Regions from separate parts of the Roseibium sp. MB-4 genome, predicted to be linked through region 2. Evidence: predicted binding sites of a transcription regulator. Region 2 holds the regulator's gene; each other region holds the start of a gene.
The links. Region 2 encodes LexA, which represses DNA repair genes until DNA is damaged. Its sites were predicted from a motif close to TGTTCNNNNTGTGTTCNG; they were not measured.
Positions count from the first base shown of each region.

Region 1: a site for LexA is predicted at 1,414-1,431, ahead of ACVDG4_RS09930 (PA0069 family radical SAM protein). Genes of this name have one in related genera too.
Region 3: a site for LexA is predicted at 1,805-1,822, ahead of recA (recombinase RecA). Genes of this name have one in related genera too.
Region 4: a site for LexA is predicted at 1,412-1,429, ahead of ACVDG4_RS20690 (ImuA family protein). Genes of this name have one in related genera too.

Region 1 covers NZ_JBRKQB010000001.1:2,142,645-2,145,853, reverse strand. Annotated here, with positions in the region: gene rnhB (ribonuclease HII) at 1-104, opposite strand, end outside; gene ACVDG4_RS09930 (PA0069 family radical SAM protein) at 262-1,326, opposite strand; gene ACVDG4_RS09925 (glycosyltransferase) at 1,503-2,195, shown strand; gene ACVDG4_RS09920 (saccharopine dehydrogenase family protein) at 2,531-3,209, opposite strand, start outside.
Region 2 covers NZ_JBRKQB010000001.1:885,175-888,383, forward strand. Annotated here, with positions in the region: gene bchJ (bacteriochlorophyll 4-vinyl reductase) at 1-248, shown strand, start outside; gene ACVDG4_RS04255 (DUF1194 domain-containing protein) at 280-1,032, opposite strand; gene lexA (transcriptional repressor LexA) at 1,342-2,055, shown strand; gene ACVDG4_RS04265 (ComEC/Rec2 family competence protein) at 2,125-3,209, opposite strand, start outside.
Region 3 covers NZ_JBRKQB010000002.1:202,921-206,129, reverse strand. Annotated here, with positions in the region: gene ACVDG4_RS12050 (pseudouridine-5'-phosphate glycosidase) at 1-575, opposite strand, end outside; gene ACVDG4_RS12045 (PfkB family carbohydrate kinase) at 676-1,614, opposite strand; gene recA (recombinase RecA) at 1,941-3,008, shown strand.
Region 4 covers NZ_JBRKQB010000004.1:258,227-261,435, forward strand. Annotated here, with positions in the region: gene ACVDG4_RS20685 (Y-family DNA polymerase) at 1-510, opposite strand, end outside; gene ACVDG4_RS20690 (ImuA family protein) at 392-1,381, opposite strand; gene rplS (50S ribosomal protein L19) at 1,907-2,383, shown strand; gene ffh (signal recognition particle protein) at 2,796-3,209, shown strand, end outside.

The DNA.
Region 1 (3,209 bases), 1.3 Mb from region 2:
ACCCCGCACAGCAAACCGTCAAAGGATTTGGCGTGTTTTTTCTCGATTTTGAGGTCGGGACTGTCCGGGAAACTGAGGTCGAAAAGGGAGGACGTCTTGGTCATTGGGCCAAAATGCCGTTTGCCAAAACAAGGTGCAAGACCTGTTGGTGCCGTCCCGGCCCAGAGCCGGGACCACAGCGCACGTCAACAGGTCTCGGATCTCCGCTTTGCTGCGTCCGGGAGTGCATTTGGAGGGCAAACGCATTCACTTCACTGCGCTTTAAAACAAGTCCAGCTGCACGCCGCCTTTTTGCGGCTGGATAAAATGCTCGGTGGACAGCTTTTTCCTTCGCAAATTCAGGCCGAGCCGTTTGGCGGTGAGCGAGAAGCGTTTAGCGATCTGGTCGGCATAGGGGCCGCGCCCGCGCATGCGCTCGCCCCATTTGGCGTCATAGTCCTTGCCGCCGCGCATGGAGCGGATCAGGTTCATCACGTGGCGGTAGCGGTCCGGGCGTTCGCGCAAAAGCCAATCGCGAAAGAGCTCTGATACTTCCAGAGGCAGGCGCAGCAGAATAAAGGCCGCTTCGCTGGCCCCGTGCTCAGCGGCTGCCTCCAAAAGGGTCTCAATTTCACTGTCCGTCAGCGCAGGAATGATGGGGGCCATCATGACGGAGGTCGGAATGCCTGCATCGCTCAAGGCTTTGACCGCTGCAAGACGCTTGTGCGGCGCGGATGCGCGGGGTTCCATGGCGCGGCACAGCTTTTTGTCGAGCGTCGTAATCGACAAGGCCACCTTGACAAGGTTGCGCTCGGCCATTCGCGACAGAACGTCGATGTCCCGTGTCACGAGCGCCGATTTGGTGACGATGGCGACCGGGTGGCCGCAGGCCTCCAGCACTTCCAGGATCTCCGGCATCAGCTTGTAGCTGCGTTCCATCGGCTGGTAGGGATCGGTGTTGGTGCCGATGGCAATCACTTTTGGCTGGTATCCCGGCTTGGAGAGCTCCCGCTCAAGGAGCGCTGCGGCGTTGGGTTTGGCAAAAAGCCGGGTTTCAAAGTCCAGCCCGGGTGAGAGGCCCATAAACGCGTGGCTGGGCCTCGCAAAACAGTAGATGCAGCCATGCTCGCAGCCGCGATAAGGATTGATCGAGCGATCGAAGGAGATGTCCGGTGACTCGTTGCGGGTGATGATCGTCCGCGCGCGTTCTTCCTGCACCTCTGTCTTGAGAGGTGGCAATTGATCGAGGCTGTCCCAACCGTCGTCAAAGGCTTCTTTCGATAAGGGTTCGAACCGCCCCGAGCGGTTCGTTGCGGCCGCACGCCCCCGGCGCCGGTCGGCCGCCATATGGCTCAGATCCGCCGTATCGGGCGCCAATTGAGCAGAACCAGAAGAAATTGGGGGTGCAAGTGTCATAGACTGCCGACTCTTTATGAGAACAATACAAGAACATTATCTAGAATCGGGCGCCGAACAAGCCCCTTCTCTCGCACTTTCGAAAATTTCATGTCATAGAAAGGGTCATGATTAGTGTCATAATTCCGACTGAAAACGCAGAACTCGACCTTGTTCACGCACTGGCTGCCTTGGTACCGGCCGCTGCCGAGGGCGTTGTTCGGGAAGTTGTCGTTGTGGACGGCGGATCGACCGATAACACGGCGATGGTCGCCGATGCGGCAGGCTGCACGTTTGTGACGCGCAAAGGGCCCCGCAGCGAGCGCCTCGCACATGGCGCAAGTGTTGCCAAACGCGGCGACTGGCTGTTGTTCCTGCAGCCTGAAACTCTTCTGGAAAGCGGTTGGCATCACGAAGCGCAGGCGTTCATCGAGCGGGCGGGGCGCACTCCGAAAGGGCCAAAGACGGCTGCAGCTTTCCGCTTGCGGTACGAGGCTTTCGGGCTTGGTCCCAGATTGTCGGAAAAGGCAGCTTCTGTGCGCAGCCAGCTGCTTGGCATGCCCTACGGCAATCAGGGCCTTCTGATCTCCCGCCAGTTCTACGAAAAGCTTGGTGGCCACCGGCCGTTGCCGGAAATGGAAGATCTGGACCTTGCAAAACGCATCGGTCGCAGCCGGATGGTGTTTTTGCGCGCGGCAGCCGTATCCGCGGGTGAGCCGGGCGCAGCTGGCTATGCCACCGGCCTGCGTCAGGCTCTGGCGCGCTTTGCCGTCGGTGCCCTTCGTGTTCCAACAAGCCTTGCGGTCAAGCTGCACGGGTAATCGGCAGCCAGTGCAGTTCGCTTCAGACTTGCGAATTCCACTATAACATCGGCGCCGTCCCGGTCCCCGAACCGGGAGCGAAGATGCTTCGTGTTTGATCCCGGATCTCCGCGTTGCTTCGTACGGGAAGGCACCTCGATCGCGTTGCAGTTCTGATTACAGTGAAGCAAGGTTTCCTAACACAGTAGAAAGCAGACAAATGGTGCCATCCCTGCGAAAGCAGGGATCCAGTATTCTGCGGCCTAAGGTTTTTTCTGCGCTGGCGGTGGTGATTACTGGGGCCCCTGCCTGCGCAGGGGCGGCCACGTTGAAGAAGGGCTTTGGTCTGGGTAGACTTACGCCGCGTAGAGCGAACCGGTGCGGGTTTTCAGAAACGCATCCAGCGGAATGTCTTCCTGCTTCAGGAAACCGGTTGCCGGCAAGGCGCCGTCCCGGACCATCTCGATGACTGCAACGACAGAGGCTGATGTGGTCCAGGCAATCGCCGTGCGGATCTGGCCGCCGATCTCAATCGGCTTGTAAGCCCGCACGAATTCCTCCCGGCGCGGGCGGCCGTCGATGGTGCCTTCCGAGGCCACATGCACATAGACGACATCATTGTCGGTTGGTGGTTTGGCGTGCACCAGAATTTCTCCGGCTTCCTGACGGCGCTCACGCATGAGGAGCTCGTGGAAGAAGAAGTTCATCAGTTCGGCATGGCCAGGATAGCGCATGGTCTTGTAGTCGATGTTGGCGACCTTGCCCAAATAGGTCTCGCACATGGTGCCAAGTCCGCCGGAGGTGGTGAACGCCTCCAGCTTCATGCCGTCGATGTAGATCGTTTCCAGCCACTCCATCGGCGAGACCCACTTGCGTACGCCATCCTCGATCACCTCACAGTCGTTGAGGTACTCGTTAACGACCCCATCCGGGGACCAGTTGAAGGCATAGCCCATCAGCCCGGTCGGGTTTTGCGGCAGCGCGCCGACGCGCATCCGGCAAGACCGGCAGTCGTCGAAGTCGCCGATCTGTTTC
Region 2 (3,209 bases):
TTTCAAAAAACGCCTGGACCTTTGCAGGCTCCGGACAGTTTGAAATCGCAAGACGCAGACCCCTGGTCTTTATCCTGAAGGACAATCCGCTAATCGCAGGGGAACACGCTGATCATCCAATTTGCCATTGGCATGTGGCTGTTTTCGAGAGGTTGTTCCAGGAACTGATCGGCCAGCTTGTCCGTGTCACAGAGACGGAATGCGGAGCTTGCGGGGCGGATGCCTGCCGGTTTGAGTTCAATATCTAAGATTATGTAGTCCCGGACTGGATCTACCCGATCAGTTCGCAGCTCCCGTGCCTTCAATCGCTGCAAACCTCACACGGGCATCCGGCGCAGACCGCTTGTCCGCGATTTCCAGAATGAGTTTCTTGCGCACAGCCGCTGCGAAGGTATCTGCACTGTCCGCGGTCACCACAAAGGATCCCGGACCACCGATGATCTCGGAAAAGAACCGGTCCTCCAGATTGTAAGACACCGGACGGCCGGAACAGTGCCGGCACAGGACCGCAAGACCATTGATGACGATGCCGGAATTCACCACAGCGTCTCTTGCCTCAGTGATGCTTGGCCCATTCCAATTGTTGGCGCTGTCCGCCGACAAATCGATCACCCGGCGCAACCCCTTGTATTCGTTGGTGTCGATCAGCTCCTTGCCCTTTAGAAGAGCTGCGCCAATCGCGTTGCGGCCAAAGGCCTGACGGGGCGGTGCCATCAAACGCTCTGCAAAGAGCTGCGCCGACTGCGGTCCGTCGATCACCATCCAGTCGACCACGACGTCCTGGGAAAACATGTCCGCCCATTCGACATAGGTCACGGCGATCTTGCCATACGCGTTGTCCGCAATTGCGTTCAGGACCTGTGGATCGGTGATCGCTTCGGCATAGCCCTGGCGCTGGAACCTGATTTCCGCGTCATCAATTGAACCAGTGGCATCTGCCAGAAGCACGAGTTCCAGATCAAGTTCCTCGGATGAGGCCGCAGAAACAAGCAAGCCCTGCAACAAAACAGCAACGATCACAATCATCCGCATGGTCTGCTTCCTCCGCAACAACTCAGAAGATAGCTAGAGCCTGTTAGCGGATCAGAAAGGCCGGCTCACAACATTTGTGCAGGTCCCAGTCTTGTTCTTTCCGCGAAAATCGGTTGTTCAACCGTACTGCGAATAAAACAATCTTTTTCTCAGCGCCTTAAAGCATCTGCAGGTTTCGATCTCAGAACCATCGGCAGAACAGTAAGAGAACGTTTACCCTTGCAGAACACAATGAGAACAGGTAGGATGTTCTCGATTTGTACTGAGCGATTCTCAGGCAAAACTAAACTCAGGGCGAGGAACCGCAGTATGCTGACGCGCAAGCAGTACGAACTGCTCATGTTCATTCACGAAAGACTGAAGGAAACGGGCGTTCCGCCGTCTTTCGACGAAATGAAAGATGCTCTGGATCTCCGCTCCAAATCCGGCATTCACCGACTGATCACCGCCCTGGAAGAGCGCGGTTTCATACGCCGGCTTCCCAACAGAGCCCGCGCCATGGAAGTGGTCCGCTTGCCAGATTCGATCGCGCCGGGCCTGGGTGCGCCGCGACCAAGAGGCAGTTTCTCACCAGAGGTGATTGAAGGATCACTCGGCAAACCGGCGCCGGCCCCTGCGCCCGCGCCAGAACCTGTCGCAGCATCGACGGAAATCCCGGTCATGGGACGGATTGCAGCCGGTGTTCCGATCGAAGCAATCCAGACCCACAGCCACTCCATCAGCGTCCCGCCAGAACTCCTTGGCAAGGGTGAACATTACGCTCTGGAAGTGCGCGGGGATTCAATGATTGAGGCCGGCATTTTGGACGGCGACACCGTCTTGATCCGCCGAACGGAAAGCGCGGACAGCGGCGACATCGTCGTGGCCCTTGTGGACGATGAGGAAGCGACGCTGAAACGGTTGCGCAAAAAAGGCGCGTCGATCGCGCTTGAGGCCGCTAACCCCGCCTACGAGACGCGTATTTTCGGACCGGGCCGTGTCCGTGTGCAAGGGAAACTTGTTTCTCTGTTTCGCCGGTACTGAAGCTCCGAGACCGGCAGGCATTTTCGAGAGTTTCCCGCCACTGCGGGTTTGTAGGTACTCTCATCTGTTTTAGCCAGCAGATGCTCGCAGACTTGCGCGTGTGACCGAGCCTTGCTTGTGCCACGGCCGCGGAGGCGTTGGCTTGGCGTATTTGACTGAATTTATTTGCGTTTGGCAAACAACAGCGCTGGGAGTTTTTGCCGCTGCGCGAGTGGTTTGCGGCGGCATTATTGGGGCTGGCGCAACATTCTTTCTTTGAACCGCAGCCTCTACTCTCTGCCCGTTTTCGATCATCTGGTCCTTTGTTGGAGTGCGTGTTCGACAGACCTGGCCCAACCAAATAGAAATGGCACCGCGCGCCACTCTGATGTCCTGGTCGAAAACGACTGCGGAGCATGCTTCCGGCGCGATCATATCGGTCACGATCATATCTGCCTTTTGACAGTCATAAAAAAGGGCATTCCGGGTCTTCGGTAGGGCGATGGTGACCGGAATCTGCTCCTCACCAACTTCTGCCCTTGCTGCGAATGTCTGGACCACACAGCCCGCAGGGTCGCAAGCGCGCTGATCGGATTTCATCTTGCGCGATTTAATCGCTTCTTCTGATACTCCTTCCGCTTCAAACCAAGTCTCTACAGCAAAAGAACTTCTGGCGCTGGATAACGCTAACTTGCCCTCGATATCCCGGGCAGCCAATTGAGCCCCTTTTGCCGGAATGTAAATATCTGGCGGACGCGATATTATCGCGAGAGCGATTCCGGCAGGTGCGAGACCCAAACCGATCATCCGGAAACGGCCCGGGGCGAGCAGCAAACCAAAGAAACCGGCCAATAAAACAGCGGCAGACAGGCCGGTTAGACTTCCCATTCGGCCAAAGTCAGGCGCAATCTGTTCTGTGAATTCCGCTATCTGGATCAGCGCCGCCAGACCGGCGCTCATGATCTTGAGCGGGATTGCCGCCAAACCGAACGGCATCAGGACCAATGCCACCACGCCCATTGGCATCACGATGATAGAAAAAACCGGCATGCCCAGCATGTTGCCGACCAGTCCGAAGGGCGCGATCCGGGAAAAGTGGTACGCACCGACAATTCCGGTTGCGATCCCGGCGACGAGGGCCGTCACGAACAAACCGGTGGCCCATTTTAGTGCGC
Region 3 (3,209 bases), on a different contig from region 2:
TAGGCAACGACCGGAACGCCTTTTGTTTCCAGAACCTCAAGGGTTTTCGGAATGTCCAAAAGCGCTTTGGCGCCAGCACATACGACACAGACTGGCGTGCGTGCGAGTTCATCGAGGTCCGCCGAGATATCGAAGCTTTGCTCTGCGCCTTTGTGCACACCGCCGATCCCACCGGTTGCGAAGACTTTGATGCCAGCTGCGTGCGCCGCCATCATCGTCGCGGCCACCGTTGTTGCGCCGTAGCGTCCAGTGGCAAGTGCAAAAGTGAGATCCGCCCGTGAGCACTTCATGACATCTTCGGCCTGGGCAAGCCGGTAGAGATCCGCATCGGACAGGCCCACATGGATCTTTCCGTCCATGATGGCAATCGTTGCCGGAACAGCACCGTTTTCCCGAATATCAGCTTCGACCTGCCGGGCTGTTTCCACGTTCCGCGGAAACGGCATGCCGTGAGTGATGATGGTCGATTCCAGCGCAACGAGCGGCTTGTTGGCGGCGAGCGCATCACGGACTTCGTCGCTGTAGACGATCAGGCTTTTCAAAGCGGCGGGTTGGGCGGTTTGTGTCACAAGCAAAAGCCTTTTAAATGTGTGGCAAGTCGGCCGGAGCCGTGAGAATTTTGCGCCTTATAGACATTGGAATCGAAGCCGCCAAGTGTGGCATTTGTCCATCTGGTCAAATTTCATGCGAGGTTGCCAAGGCGTCCCACGATAATCCCTCTGCCAGGGCTCCGGTGCTTTTCAGCGTGATGGCGGCGGCCCGAAGTCCGAACGGCACGGCATCGCTCAAAGGATACCCCCGGCTGAGGCCGGCAATCGTGCCAGCGGTCAAAGCATCTCCGGCACCGGTTACGTCAACGATTTGAGTTGCAAGCGTCTCATGAGCGGTGATTGCCTCTTCGTTGAGGACAAGCACATCGGATTTACCATTGGTCAGGACCACGCGCTTAGCGCCGAGGCGTTGAAGGTTGCGGAGCAAGTTTTCGCTCGATGTCTCTGGGGTTTTGCCGGTCATGGCGAGCGCTTCGCCGCGATTGAGCATCAGGCAATGGAGTTTCGAAAGAAACGGCAGCAGCCGGGAGGCTTTGGCATTGGAAACGGCGTTTGCGATCAACCTGCCTTCAGGTGCTTGATCGGCAACACCCTTCAGAAGCTCATCCGGCAGGTTTGCGTCGATGAACCACAGCCCGGTTATCAATGGTCCTGAAAGTGCCTCGAAGATCGGGTCAAAGGCATCGGCAGGTGCATCACTTAACACCCGGTCATCCACGCTTGCAGCAGCGAGCGACCCGTCCGGATTGTGAAAGGCAATGTATTGACCCGTCGAAAATCCGCCACGTTCCAAAGTGTAAAGCTCGATCCCATCGGCGGTTAGTTGTTCCGAAAGGCTCGCCCCCGCGCCATCGGTTCCGATTGCCCCGGCGAGCCCGGTTGGAATGTCCAGCCGAACAAGTGTCCGTGCAATGTTGGTGGCAACTCCGCCGGGCTTTGCTGTCAGCTTCGCCGGTGTTGACGTTTCCGGGCAATAAACCTCGCTGCCATGGGCAAGCGTATCATAGTGGATCGCGCCGACACACAAGACCGGTAGGGGAGAGGAAGGGGACACGTTTGTCATCTTTACATCGATAGAGGAGTGGGAGTGCCATTTCAGCTTGGACGTCCCTGCAGAAAATTTGAAGACCGGCGGGCTAGCAGATCGCGTCTTTGTTCGCAACCAGCCGGCCGCTCCGTGATTCTCTCAAGATGCCCGGTCTCCGAATGTTCCAAATTTAACTTACCTTGCGTTATTCTTTAAGTGTCGATGTGAGAACATATTGGAAACAAACGGCAAAATCCAATTATATACCAATCAGTTTTGGTGTCTTGAAAAATGAGAACAAAATAGGTACAAAGGGGCGGATTGAAACAGCGCGTCCATCATGGAATAAGGAGCGTTCAGCCATGTCGCAAAGTACACTTCGTCTCGTAGAAAGCAGCCAGATGGACAAGACAAAAGCGCTCGATGCAGCGCTCAGCCAGATCGAACGGGCCTTTGGCAAAGGCTCCATCATGCGAATGGGCCAGGGGCAGGCCGTGGAGGTACAATCCGTCTCCACAGGCTCGCTTGGTCTGGACATCGCCCTTGGAATTGGCGGTCTGCCGAAAGGCCGGATTGTCGAGATCTACGGACCGGAATCCTCTGGTAAGACAACACTGGCTCTGCATACGGTGGCCGAGGCACAGAAGACCGGCGGCATTTGTGCGTTCGTTGATGCCGAGCATGCGCTTGACCCGATTTATGCCCGCAAGCTGGGTGTTGATATCGACAACCTGCTCATTTCCCAGCCGGATGCCGGGGAACAGGCTTTGGAAATTGCCGATACGCTTGTCCGGTCTGGTGCGATTGATGTGCTTGTTATCGATTCGGTCGCTGCGCTGACACCGAAAGCCGAGCTGGAAGGTGAGATGGGGGACAGCCTGCCGGGGATGCAGGCGCGTCTCATGAGCCAGGCCTTGCGGAAACTGACAGCGTCGATCTCCAAGTCGAACTGCATGGTGATCTTCATCAACCAGATCCGCATGAAGATCGGCGTCATGTTCGGTTCTCCGGAAACCACCACGGGCGGCAACGCCTTGAAGTTCTACGCATCCGTCCGTCTTGACATTCGCCGCATCGGCGCGATCAAGGACCGGGACGAAGTTGTCGGCAACCAGACCCGCGTTAAAGTGGTCAAAAACAAGCTTGCCCCGCCATTCCGTCAGGTCGAGTTTGACATCATCTATGGCGAAGGCGTTTCCAAGATGGGCGAGTTGATCGACCTTGGCGTCAAGGGCGGCATTGTCGAAAAGTCCGGTGCCTGGTTCTCCTACAACAGCCAACGGCTCGGTCAGGGTCGGGAAAACTCGAAGCAGTTCTTGCGCGACAACAAAGAGATCGCTGACGAGATCGAATTGGCCATCCGCCAGAACGCTGGTCTCATTGCCGAGGCCATCATCGATCCGGCAGGCGGTGAAGAAGACGACGATTAAGTTCGTGCCATGCTGATACCGGAACCCTTCGCTTGTTGAAGCGATAGCCCGGTGTTCTAAGAAGATAGAAAGCCCTCCCTGAGTTAATCAGGGAGGGCTTTTTGTCGAGCAGGCGTACCTGCGTGATTGCGTCTTCAGACTACACTCAAAAGTTCGATCCGGACCGCAGAAACTCAGGCTGAGACCGCTGGACACACCGTG
Region 4 (3,209 bases), on a different contig from region 2:
GGAACCGAAGCGGGCGAGCGCCCAAGCCGTCCCTGCGGTTCCGGCGATCGCACCGGCAACGCAAAACCCCTGCCGGTGAAGCCTTTCCAAGGCATCTTTCAAAAGAGTTTCCTCTCCTTTGAAGAGATGTGCGCAGCCCGTGATGTCGAGAAACAGCCCGTCCTTGCCGTCGAGCGCCACCAAAGGCGTGTAGCGGGCGCACCAATCCGCGACAGCGCCCAGCAAGGCAGCGTCCTTTTCCGGATCGGCGTCTTCACACAAAAGATGCGGGATCCGGGCCCGCGCATCGGCTTCCGCCTCGCCGAGACGCAAGCCGCAGGCCCTTGCGGTTTCATTCAAGGAGACAATCCGGCGGGCACCCCGGATTTTTTCCAAAACGGCGAGCGGCGGTTCAACCTGCCGGGCGGAGGGTGTGGAGCTGACCCGCAGCCGGCGCAGGATCCGGTCGCAGGGAAGATCCGCGATCCAGAGCGAGAGGATGCGCTGGTGCGGCAAATGTTTGTCTCGCATGGTCCCACTCCACGGTCAGGCGGCCGGGACGGCCCTCCCGGTTCCGCGTCAGGTCGATGTGCCATGCTGGCGCTCCAAGGCCCGCATGGGGTGCTTTTTCCAAGAACTCCGGAGCCTTTGAGGCGGCCGGAGAAATCTGCCAGCGGGTGACGGCTGCGGTCGGTTCATGTATTGCCCCATGACGGAGCAAGATGACCGGGACCGTGCTGCGGCTGGCCCGCAGGGAAATACGGCGACTTGCCGTGAGATCCACGAGACGTTCCCCGCCCTGGATTTCGCCGGCAACGGCGGCAAGGGCACTGCAGGACGCGCCTTCCTCAAGGCACCACAGAACGTCTTCCAGCTTTCTCGCCCGCACCACGATCAGCCGGGCCGGATCAATGCCGAAGTCCAGCAGCCCGGCGCCATGAAGCCGACCGGATTCCTGAGTGGCCCGGATATCCTGGACCACCAGAACCGGCCCGGACCTTATGGCCAGAAGCCGTGCAAGAAGCGCAAGGCCGAAGCCACTGAGTGCCCCGGCATTGCGGCTTTCGGAGCTGACCACCTCATGCAAGGCCCCCAATTTCAGTCCGCTGCCCGATAAGCTGTTGCCGGGCTGAAACAGCCGGTCGAGAGTCTCCAGTCCCAAGGGGCACCGTACGGCGAGATCGTCTGGTCCGCCCTTTCCGGGCGGCTCAGTTTCGAAACCCTCAGCCTGCGTCTTGCCGTCCGCCGGACGGTCTTTCAAAAAACTGTCCGGCCCCTGCGGGTTGGCGGCGGTCGCAGGGGCCGGACCAAACTGCGTCTTAAAGGGGAGGCGACCCTCAAGATCCGCAATGCGGCGACGCAGCTCGGCAAGAGATGTGCTATGTTCGGATGCGGCGGACATTGTGCACGTTGATTCCAATCACACTGGTTTTGTTCTCTATTTGTTCTTATTGATTCCGGAGAACAGGGAGAGAGTCAAGCGGCTTTTTGAAAAGCTGCGCGAGTCCTTTGACCTTGCGTTAGTTTTCAGCGCCTTGTGTTGTCCTGAAGGTCCGGAAACACGCAAGTTAGTGACGCAGCATTGTCGAGTGGTGAGTGATCCTGAAATGCGGTCACCAAAGAACGCGTATTCCGGACAGATGGTTCCTTTGGGGTACAATGCGCAGACCTCTGCGGGCTTCTTCCGAGATAAACGGCAAGAATCCGCATGACAACGGCCTGAAAATCCTGTATACGCCCGCCCAAGTTGGATGAATGCGTGTCTTCCGGCAGGAAGCCTTGTGTTCTGGGCGATGCTTTTACCGGGCACCGAACTCCATAAAATCCGGCGGATATGCAACATGGCCCAAAGCTGGTGAACCCGTTCTTGGCACCTTTGATCCCAAGGACGCTCTGACCGCTTTGTAATTGAAAAGGGAAACATGCCATGAATATCATCGAGCAGCTGAACGCTGAAGAAATGGCGAAAATCGAAGCTCAGCGTAAGCTTCCTGAATTTTCTCCGGGCGACACCGTCCGCGTTCTGGTGAAGGTCACCGAAGGCAACCGGACCCGTACACAGGCTTATGAAGGCGTATGCATTGCGCGTTCCGGCGGCGGCATCAACGAAAGCTTCACCGTCCGCAAGATTTCCTACGGCGAAGGCGTTGAGCGTGTGTTCCCGATTTACTCTCCGATGCTGGAAGGCGTAGAGGTTGTCCGCCGCGGTAAAGTCCGCCGTGCGAAGCTCTACTACCTGCGCGACCGCCGCGGTAAGTCTGCTCGTATCACAGAGAACACCAACGCCCGCTCCAAGCGCCTCAATGAAGACGCCCGCGCGGAAGCAGCTGCTGCAAAGGCAGCCAAGGCTGAAGCCAAAAAGGCCGAAGCAGAAGCAGCTGCTGCAGAGACCGCTGCCGAATAAGCAGCTCTCAATATCGGTTTCGCAAGACGGCTTCTGGAGTGATCCAGGAGCCGTTTTGTTGTTTTGGAGCCATGGGGCGCTTTGTTGCGTGGTGTTTCTTTGTCCAGAGCAGCTTGATGCCGGAAAGGCAGACAGTGTCTGGCGCTGATAAAGACCAGAAATCCGCAGCCTTCCTTGACTCTCTTTCCTCTTTCCGGCATAAGCCCGCGAACTCCATATGAGTGACTGACATTTCAATCCGCCGACCGGGACCCGCAAAGGTATAAAGAGCGCCCGGAGGTTCCCACCCGACAGCGCGATGCGCCCTCGGGTGCAAAACTGCTTTGCGCCCTCGCATTCGGTTGGATTTCAATGATGGTTCCCCATATGGTTCGGGAGATTTCCCGAAACGAATTGAGCCAAGGACCCTTTGATGTTTGAAAGCCTGTCCGATCGACTAAGCGGTATTTTCGACAAGCTCACCGGCCGCGGTGCGCTGTCGGAAAACGACGTCAACGAAGCGTTGCGCGAAATCCGCCGCGCGCTGATCGAGGCCGACGTCGCCCTGCCGATCGTTCGTTCTTTCACGGACAAGGTCCGTCACCGTGCCGTTGGCGCAGAGGTCGTCAAATCCGTCACCCCAGGCCAGATGGTGGTGAAGATTGTTCACGACCAGCTTGTCGAAATGCTCGGTGAAGAAGGTCAACCGATCGACCTGAACGCACCGGCGCCGGTCGCGATCATGATGGTCGGCCTTCAAGGTTCCGGTAAGACCACCACCACGGCCAAGATCGCCCGCCGTTTCACCCAGCGCGACAAGCGAAAGGTGCTGATGGCCTCGCTCGAC